2 regions of the Streptococcus sp. Marseille-Q5619 genome follow, and region 1 is predicted to be linked to the other one. Evidence: predicted binding sites of a transcription regulator. Region 1 holds the regulator's gene; the other holds the start of a gene.
What was found. The regulator HrcA, encoded in region 1, represses chaperone genes, less so after heat shock. The targets are predictions, from matches to a motif close to TTAGCACTCNNNNNNNNNGAGTGCTAA.

Region 1 (3,428 bases):
CTGTGGCTGGGAGCATATTGCAGACTTTAATGGGTTTTCCTACTTTAGAAAAGCGCATTCTGGAATTGAGTCGGATGCCGAGTTTGAAATTTATAATGACGCGTCCGGGAAGTTAGCTATGGTCAAACGGATTTTAACGAGACGGATGCTTCCTATTTTGCTTCTCTTTTTAGCTCTACTACCGGTTTTCTCAAAGTTTGTCACTGGAGGTAGTTCTTTCAGTTGGGAAGTGTTTTTGATTTTCATAATAGATTGGGTTTTATTGATAGTTTTTGCGATTCAGATTTCTTATATTTTTTGGAGATTGAGTCAAAAGTGGAAAGAATTATCTAATAAATAACACCAGGCATGTTTTCTAATTTTGGGGTAAGACAATGAATAGCAGAGTAGAATTTCGGATTTTCACCATTGTTGATTTGGACAAGGAAGAAGAATATTTGCATGAGATGCACTTGAAAGGTTGGAGATATAGAACGAGTCGTTTTGGTTTTTTCTATTTTGACCAATGTCAACCAGACGATGTCATCTACTATATATATGATTCTAGATTTCTTAAAAAATATAAGCATGAACTGCAAGATTGTAGAAATAGAGGTTGGGAATTGATAGGAGCAGGTTCTTGTTCGATTCTTCGTAAATCGGCTTCTGATTTACTTCCAGAGGATCAAGTCTATATGAGTAAGGGGCTCAGATGGGAAGTTATGCGATATAGACTTCGTTCATGTGCAGCTGCTTTCTTAGGTGGTCTTGTTGTTTGTATGAGTTTGTTTCGAGAAGAACTGTCGCAACCTTTCTTTGTCATTTTTGTTCTATATGCCTTTATGATTTCTTATCTAATCTATGGTTATTTCAGACTAAAAAGGAAATATCAAGTAGATGGAAGGTGAGTTTCTCGGTCTTCAGACCGATTTTTAGCACTCTTGGCAAAAGAGTGCTAATTTTTTGAGTTTTTATCTTGACATTCTCTTTTAAGGGTGTATAATAGAATCATGAGTTAGCACTTGAGTATGTTGAGTGCTAATCGATCAGACAGAGAGGAGTGATGAGGTGGTTACAGAGCGTCAGCAGGATATTTTAAATCTGATTATTGACATCTTTACCAAAACGCACGAACCTGTCGGATCCAAAGCCTTGCAAGAGTCTATTAACTCTAGCAGTGCAACCATTCGTAATGACATGGCGGCTCTAGAAAAGCAAGGTTTGCTTGAGAAGGCTCATACTTCAAGCGGTCGGATGCCAAGTGTTGCTGGTTTTCAGTACTATGTGAAACACTCACTGGATTTTGACCGACTGGCTGAAAATGAGGTTTATGAGATTGTCAAAGCCTTTGATCAGGAATTTTTCAAGCTTGAGGATATTCTGCAAGAGGCTGCTAATCTACTAACAGACTTGAGTGGCTGTACGATAGTGGCTCTGGATGTTGAGCCCAGCAGGCAACGGTTGACAGCCTTTGATATTGTTGTTCTGGGGCAACATACAGCCTTGGCGGTATTTACCCTAGACGAGTCTCGAACGGTTACCAGTCAGTTTCTGATTCCAAGGAACTTCTTGCAGGAGGATTTGCTGAAACTGAAGAGCATCATTCAGGAACGTTTCCTCGGCTACACCGTTCTAGATATTCACTACAAGATTCGGACGGAGATTCCGCAGATTATCCAGCGTTACTTTACAACAACGGATAATGTGATTGATCTCTTTGAACACATCTTTAAGGAAATGTTCAACGAAAATATTGTGGTGGCGGGTAAGGTTAATCTCTTGAATTTTGCCAATCTAGCAGCCTATCAGTTCTTTGATCAACCGCAAAAGGTGGCTCTGGAGATTCGTGAGGGGTTGCGTGAAGATCAGATGCAAAACGTCCGTGTTGCAGACAGTCAAGAGTCCTGTCTAGCTGACCTAGCGGTGATTAGTAGCAAGTTCCTCATTCCTTATCGGGGAGTTGGAATTCTAGCCATTATCGGTCCAGTCAATCTGGATTACCAACAGCTAATCAACCAAGTCAATGTAGTCAATCGTGTTTTGACCATGAAGTTGACAGATTTTTACCGCTACCTCAGCAGTAATCATTACGAAGTACATTAAGATTGAAATCATTAAAGGAGGCGAAAATGGCCCAAGATATAAAAAATGAAGAAGTAGAAGAAGTCCAAGAAGAGGAAGTTGTGGAAACGGTAGAAAAAACAACTCCTGAGAAGTCTGAATTGGACTTGGCAAATGAACGTGCAGATGAGTACGAAAACAAATACCTTCGTGCTCATGCGGAAATGCAAAATATCCAACGCCGTGCCAATGAAGAGCGTCAAAACTTGCAACGTTATCGTAGCCAGGATTTGGCAAAAGCGATTCTCCCTTCTTTGGATAACCTTGAGCGTGCACTCGCAGTTGAAGGTTTGACAGATGATGTGAAGAAGGGCTTGGAAATGGTGCAAGAAAGCTTGATTCACGCTTTGAAAGAAGAAGGAATCGAAGAAATCGCAGCTGACGGCGAATTTGACCATAACTACCACATGGCTATCCAAACTCTCCCAGCAGACTATGAACACCCAGCAGATACCATCGCCCAAGTTTTCCAAAAAGGCTACAAACTCCATGACCGCATCCTACGCCCAGCCATGGTAGTTGTTTACAACTAGGCAATTCTGACGGTTGTAACATACATAATAGAAAACTTGTCCGAAACGACAATAAACTATGAAAGAAAGATAAAAAAGTAGTTCAGCTTTGCAATAGTGAGCGAAGCGAACAAAAGACGATACTCTTCGCCGTGGCGCTATTTGCGAAAACTTTGAGACCTTAGGCTCAAAGTTTAGTCAAAGAGATTGACGAGTCAAGCTCTGACGGCGCCGCCACTTAAGAAGAGTATCTAAAAGAAAAATAGAATATAAAATTTAAGGAGAAAACACATGTCTAAAATTATCGGTATTGACTTAGGTACAACAAACTCAGCAGTTGCAGTTCTTGAAGGAACTGAAAGTAAAATCATCGCAAACCCAGAAGGAAATCGGACAACTCCATCTGTAGTATCATTTAAAAACGGCGAAATCATCGTTGGTGATGCTGCAAAACGCCAAGCAGTTACAAACCCAGATACAGTCATCTCTATCAAATCTAAAATGGGAACTTCTGAAAAAGTTTCTGCTAACGGAAAAGAATATACTCCACAAGAAATTTCAGCTATGATCCTTCAATACTTGAAAGGCTACGCTGAAGACTACCTTGGTGAAAAAGTAACGAAAGCAGTTATCACAGTTCCAGCTTACTTCAACGATGCTCAACGTCAAGCAACAAAAGATGCTGGTAAAATCGCTGGTCTTGAAGTAGAACGTATCGTCAACGAACCAACTGCAGCCGCTCTTGCTTACGGTTTGGACAAGACTGACAAAGAAGAAAAAATCTTGGTATTTGACCTTGGTGGTGGTACATTCGAC
Region 2 (3,428 bases), on a different contig from region 1:
AACAGCTGGAATGACATTTACAAGAGCAGTTCCACCACCTGCAACAATACCTTCTTCAACAGCTGCACGAGTAGCGTTGAGGGCATCTTCAATGCGGAGTTTCATTTCTTTCAACTCAGTTTCAGTTGCGGCTCCGACCTTAATAACCGCCACACCACCTGACAATTTTGCCAAGCGTTCTTGCAATTTTTCACGGTCAAACTCAGAAGTTGTGGTTTCGATTTGAGACTTGATAACCGCAACACGGTGAGAAATCGCTTCAGGATTTCCAGCACCTTCTACGATAACCGTACTATCTTTGTCTACGGTCACTCTAGCTGCTTGACCAAGAGCTTCAATTGTCGCATCTTTCAACTCAAGACCAAGGTCTTCTGTGATAACTGTTCCGCCTGTTAAGATGGCAATGTCTTCGAGCATAGCTTTGCGGCGGTCACCAAAACCAGGTGCCTTGACCGCTACCACGTTGAAGGTTCCACGAATCTTGTTCAAAACAAGAGTTGGAAGAGCTTCACCATCTACATCATCCGCAATAATCAAGAGTGGACGATTGCTTTGGAGAATGCTTTCTAGAAGTGGTAAGATTTCTTGGATATTTGAAATCTTCTTATCAGTAATCAAAATGTATGGATTTTCAAGGTCAGCTACCATTTTTTCGCTATCTGTTACCATATACTGTGAAAGATAACCACGGTCAAACTGCATTCCTTCCACAACTTCAAGTTCTGTTTCCATACCACGTGATTCTTCGATAGTAATGACTCCATCTTTGCCAACTTTTTCCATGGCTTCAGAGATGTACTCACCAACTTTTTCAGAACGAGAAGATACGGCTGCAACCTGAGCGATAGCTTCTTTGTTGGCAACAGGGATGGCGTTGTTTTTCAAAGCTTCTACTGCTGCTGTAACTGCTGTTTCAATCCCACGACGAATTCCGATTGGATTGGCACCTGCTGTGACGTTTTTGATTCCTTCGCGGACAATTGCTTGGGTCAAGACTGTTGCAGTTGTCGTTCCGTCACCTGCGATATCGTTGGTTTTTGAAGCTACTTCTGAGACCAATTTGGCACCCATATTTTCAAAATGGTCTTCCAATTCGATTTCTTTGGCAATAGTTACACCGTCATTGGTGATGAGTGGTGAACCGAATGATTTTTCAAGAACAACATTACGGCCTTTTGGTCCCAAGGTTACTTTAACAGTGTCTGCAAGGATATCGACACCACGGACCATAGCTGAACGGGCATCTGATGAAAATTTAATTTCTTTTGACATACTTACTTTCTCCTTCTATTCTTCAATGATTGCCAAGATGTTAGCTTCCCCTACGATGATGTACTTTTCATCGCCGTCTTTGACATCAATACCTGCGTGAGCTTCAACTAAGACACGGTCTCCAGGCTTAACACTTGGAGCTACCAAGTCACCGTTCAAGGTACGAACACCTTGTCCAGTAGCCACAACTTGAGCTGTTTTGGTTTTTTCTTGGGCTGAACCTGCGAGGACAAAACCTCCAACAGTTTGTTCTTTTTCTTCTACTTTTAAGACCACACGGTCCCCTAATGGTTTCAACATCTGATTTCCTCCATAATGAGATAGATATTATTAGCACTCTTTATATCTGAGTGCTAATTCATAGTTCTATTGTATCACTTGGTCAGAAATAGTCAAGAAAAAAGTCTGACTTTCTGAGGATGAATATATAAATTTCTTTATCCTAATTTTGCACTTTAATAATGTAGAATTTTAACGAACATGATTTATGAAATTAGTATTTTCGTTAATTCTTTTATAAAAAATACCGAAACTCTAAATCCTTATATTACGCATATATAAAAAACAACGATTATAAACCGTTGCTTTTTTACATACTATTAATATTTCAATCCTGGATTGAAAAATCCTAAGGCTACTCCTACAAGTGCAATAACTACCAATAATAGCATCACCCAATTTGGAGAAACTTTCTTTTTAGCCATCAGCCACCAACATAGAACAATAAAACCTGCTGTTAAAAGACCTGGATAAACACCATCAATCTTTTCTTGTAAGTTTAAAAATGTTTCTCCATCTCCATTTTTCAGCTCTAGCGCCGTAGTGACAGATACCCAAGTTGCTGCAACAGCTCCTATGACCATACCACCAACAACACTAATTGCTTTTCTTAGCGCCTGACCTTTAGGACCTACTAAAAATTCTACTGCTTTATCTCCAAGTTCATATCCTTTAAAATAAGCAAAACGCATTCCAAGATAGACTAATAGATTCCATGCAATAATATAGAATATTGCACCAGAAATATTTCCTCCTTTAGAAAGACCTAGAGCTATCCCCAAAAGAACAGGAATTAATGTTCCTACAATAAGTGAATCTCCAATACCTGCAATAGGCCCCATTAGACCGGCTCGCATTCCATTGATGGTCTCACTATCTACGGCATCTCCATTTGCACGCGCTTCTTCCAAACCAGCTGTTATCCCAACTACTAGAGAACCCAACTGCGGCTCAGTATTAAAGAATGCTGTGTATGTTTGCATAGCTTCTTTTTGTTCTTCCTTAGTATCATACATTTCTTCTACAATTGGAAGCATAGAAGTTAAATATCCAAAAGTTTGCATATGTTCTTGAGAAAAACATGTCAGATGTCCATAGAACCAGTGGTGAAATGATTTTGTCAATGTTTTTCTTGATATTTTTTTTCGACTCATTCTAAATATCCTCCTCTTCATCAAATCCCATATCACTGACAACTGCTGTCGTACGGGCAGATTTAATAACTTCTAATTCATAATAAATTACTGCAAAAATTAATGACACAACACCACTTGCTACTAAGTTCAAGCCTAAAGATTTTGCTAACGTGAACCCGACAAAGAAAGGAATAAAGTCTGTTGTTTTTGTAACAATTTGTTTCAAAAGTATTGCAATACCCACACATGGAAGGAGTGCTCCTACAGTAAATAGAGACTTCATTACAAAACCATCCATCGGAAGATATACTTTCATAAGATCAACCATATCTGGTCCAAATTTTGTAATAATCATTGTTGGTAAGAAAGAAAAGATAAAATGTGAAATCCAAGGATATACCCAATCAACAGCATATAACTTCTTAAAATCACCTTTCTCTACAGCTTTCCATCCAATGTGTTGCCAAAGCAAGTTCATAGTAGCTGTACCATAGAATAAAACAGTTCCAATTGTTCCAACCGCGGCTCCAATTGGCGCTGCTGCTGCTGCAATCGCCACTTCACCTGAAATATTATTTGCATGAACAAATAGGATAGATAACGGAATTCCGATATAAGAAATTGCCCGTACATCGGCCGATACAGTTCCACCAGGTGTTACTAAGGCAATATATAATACCTGTAAAGCCACACCAACGATTACCCCTGTTGTTATATCTCCTAATATTAAACCTACAATTA

Region 2: a site for HrcA is predicted at 1,603-1,629, ahead of groES (co-chaperone GroES). Genes of this name have one in related genera too.

Annotation. Positions count from the first base shown of each region.
Region 1 is NZ_CAMPPO010000002.1:427,861-431,288, reverse strand. It holds gene OC530_RS10200 (DUF2812 domain-containing protein) at 1-340, shown strand, start outside; gene OC530_RS03115 (DUF2812 domain-containing protein) at 375-887, shown strand; gene hrcA (heat-inducible transcriptional repressor HrcA) at 1,048-2,082, shown strand; gene grpE (nucleotide exchange factor GrpE) at 2,109-2,633, shown strand; gene dnaK (molecular chaperone DnaK) at 2,904-3,428, shown strand, end outside.
Region 2 is NZ_CAMPPO010000004.1:408,246-411,673, forward strand. It holds gene groL (chaperonin GroEL) at 1-1,272, opposite strand, end outside; gene groES (co-chaperone GroES) at 1,288-1,572, opposite strand; gene OC530_RS07550 (PTS system mannose/fructose/sorbose family transporter subunit IID) at 1,872-2,726, opposite strand; gene OC530_RS07555 (PTS sugar transporter subunit IIC) at 2,707-3,428, opposite strand, start outside.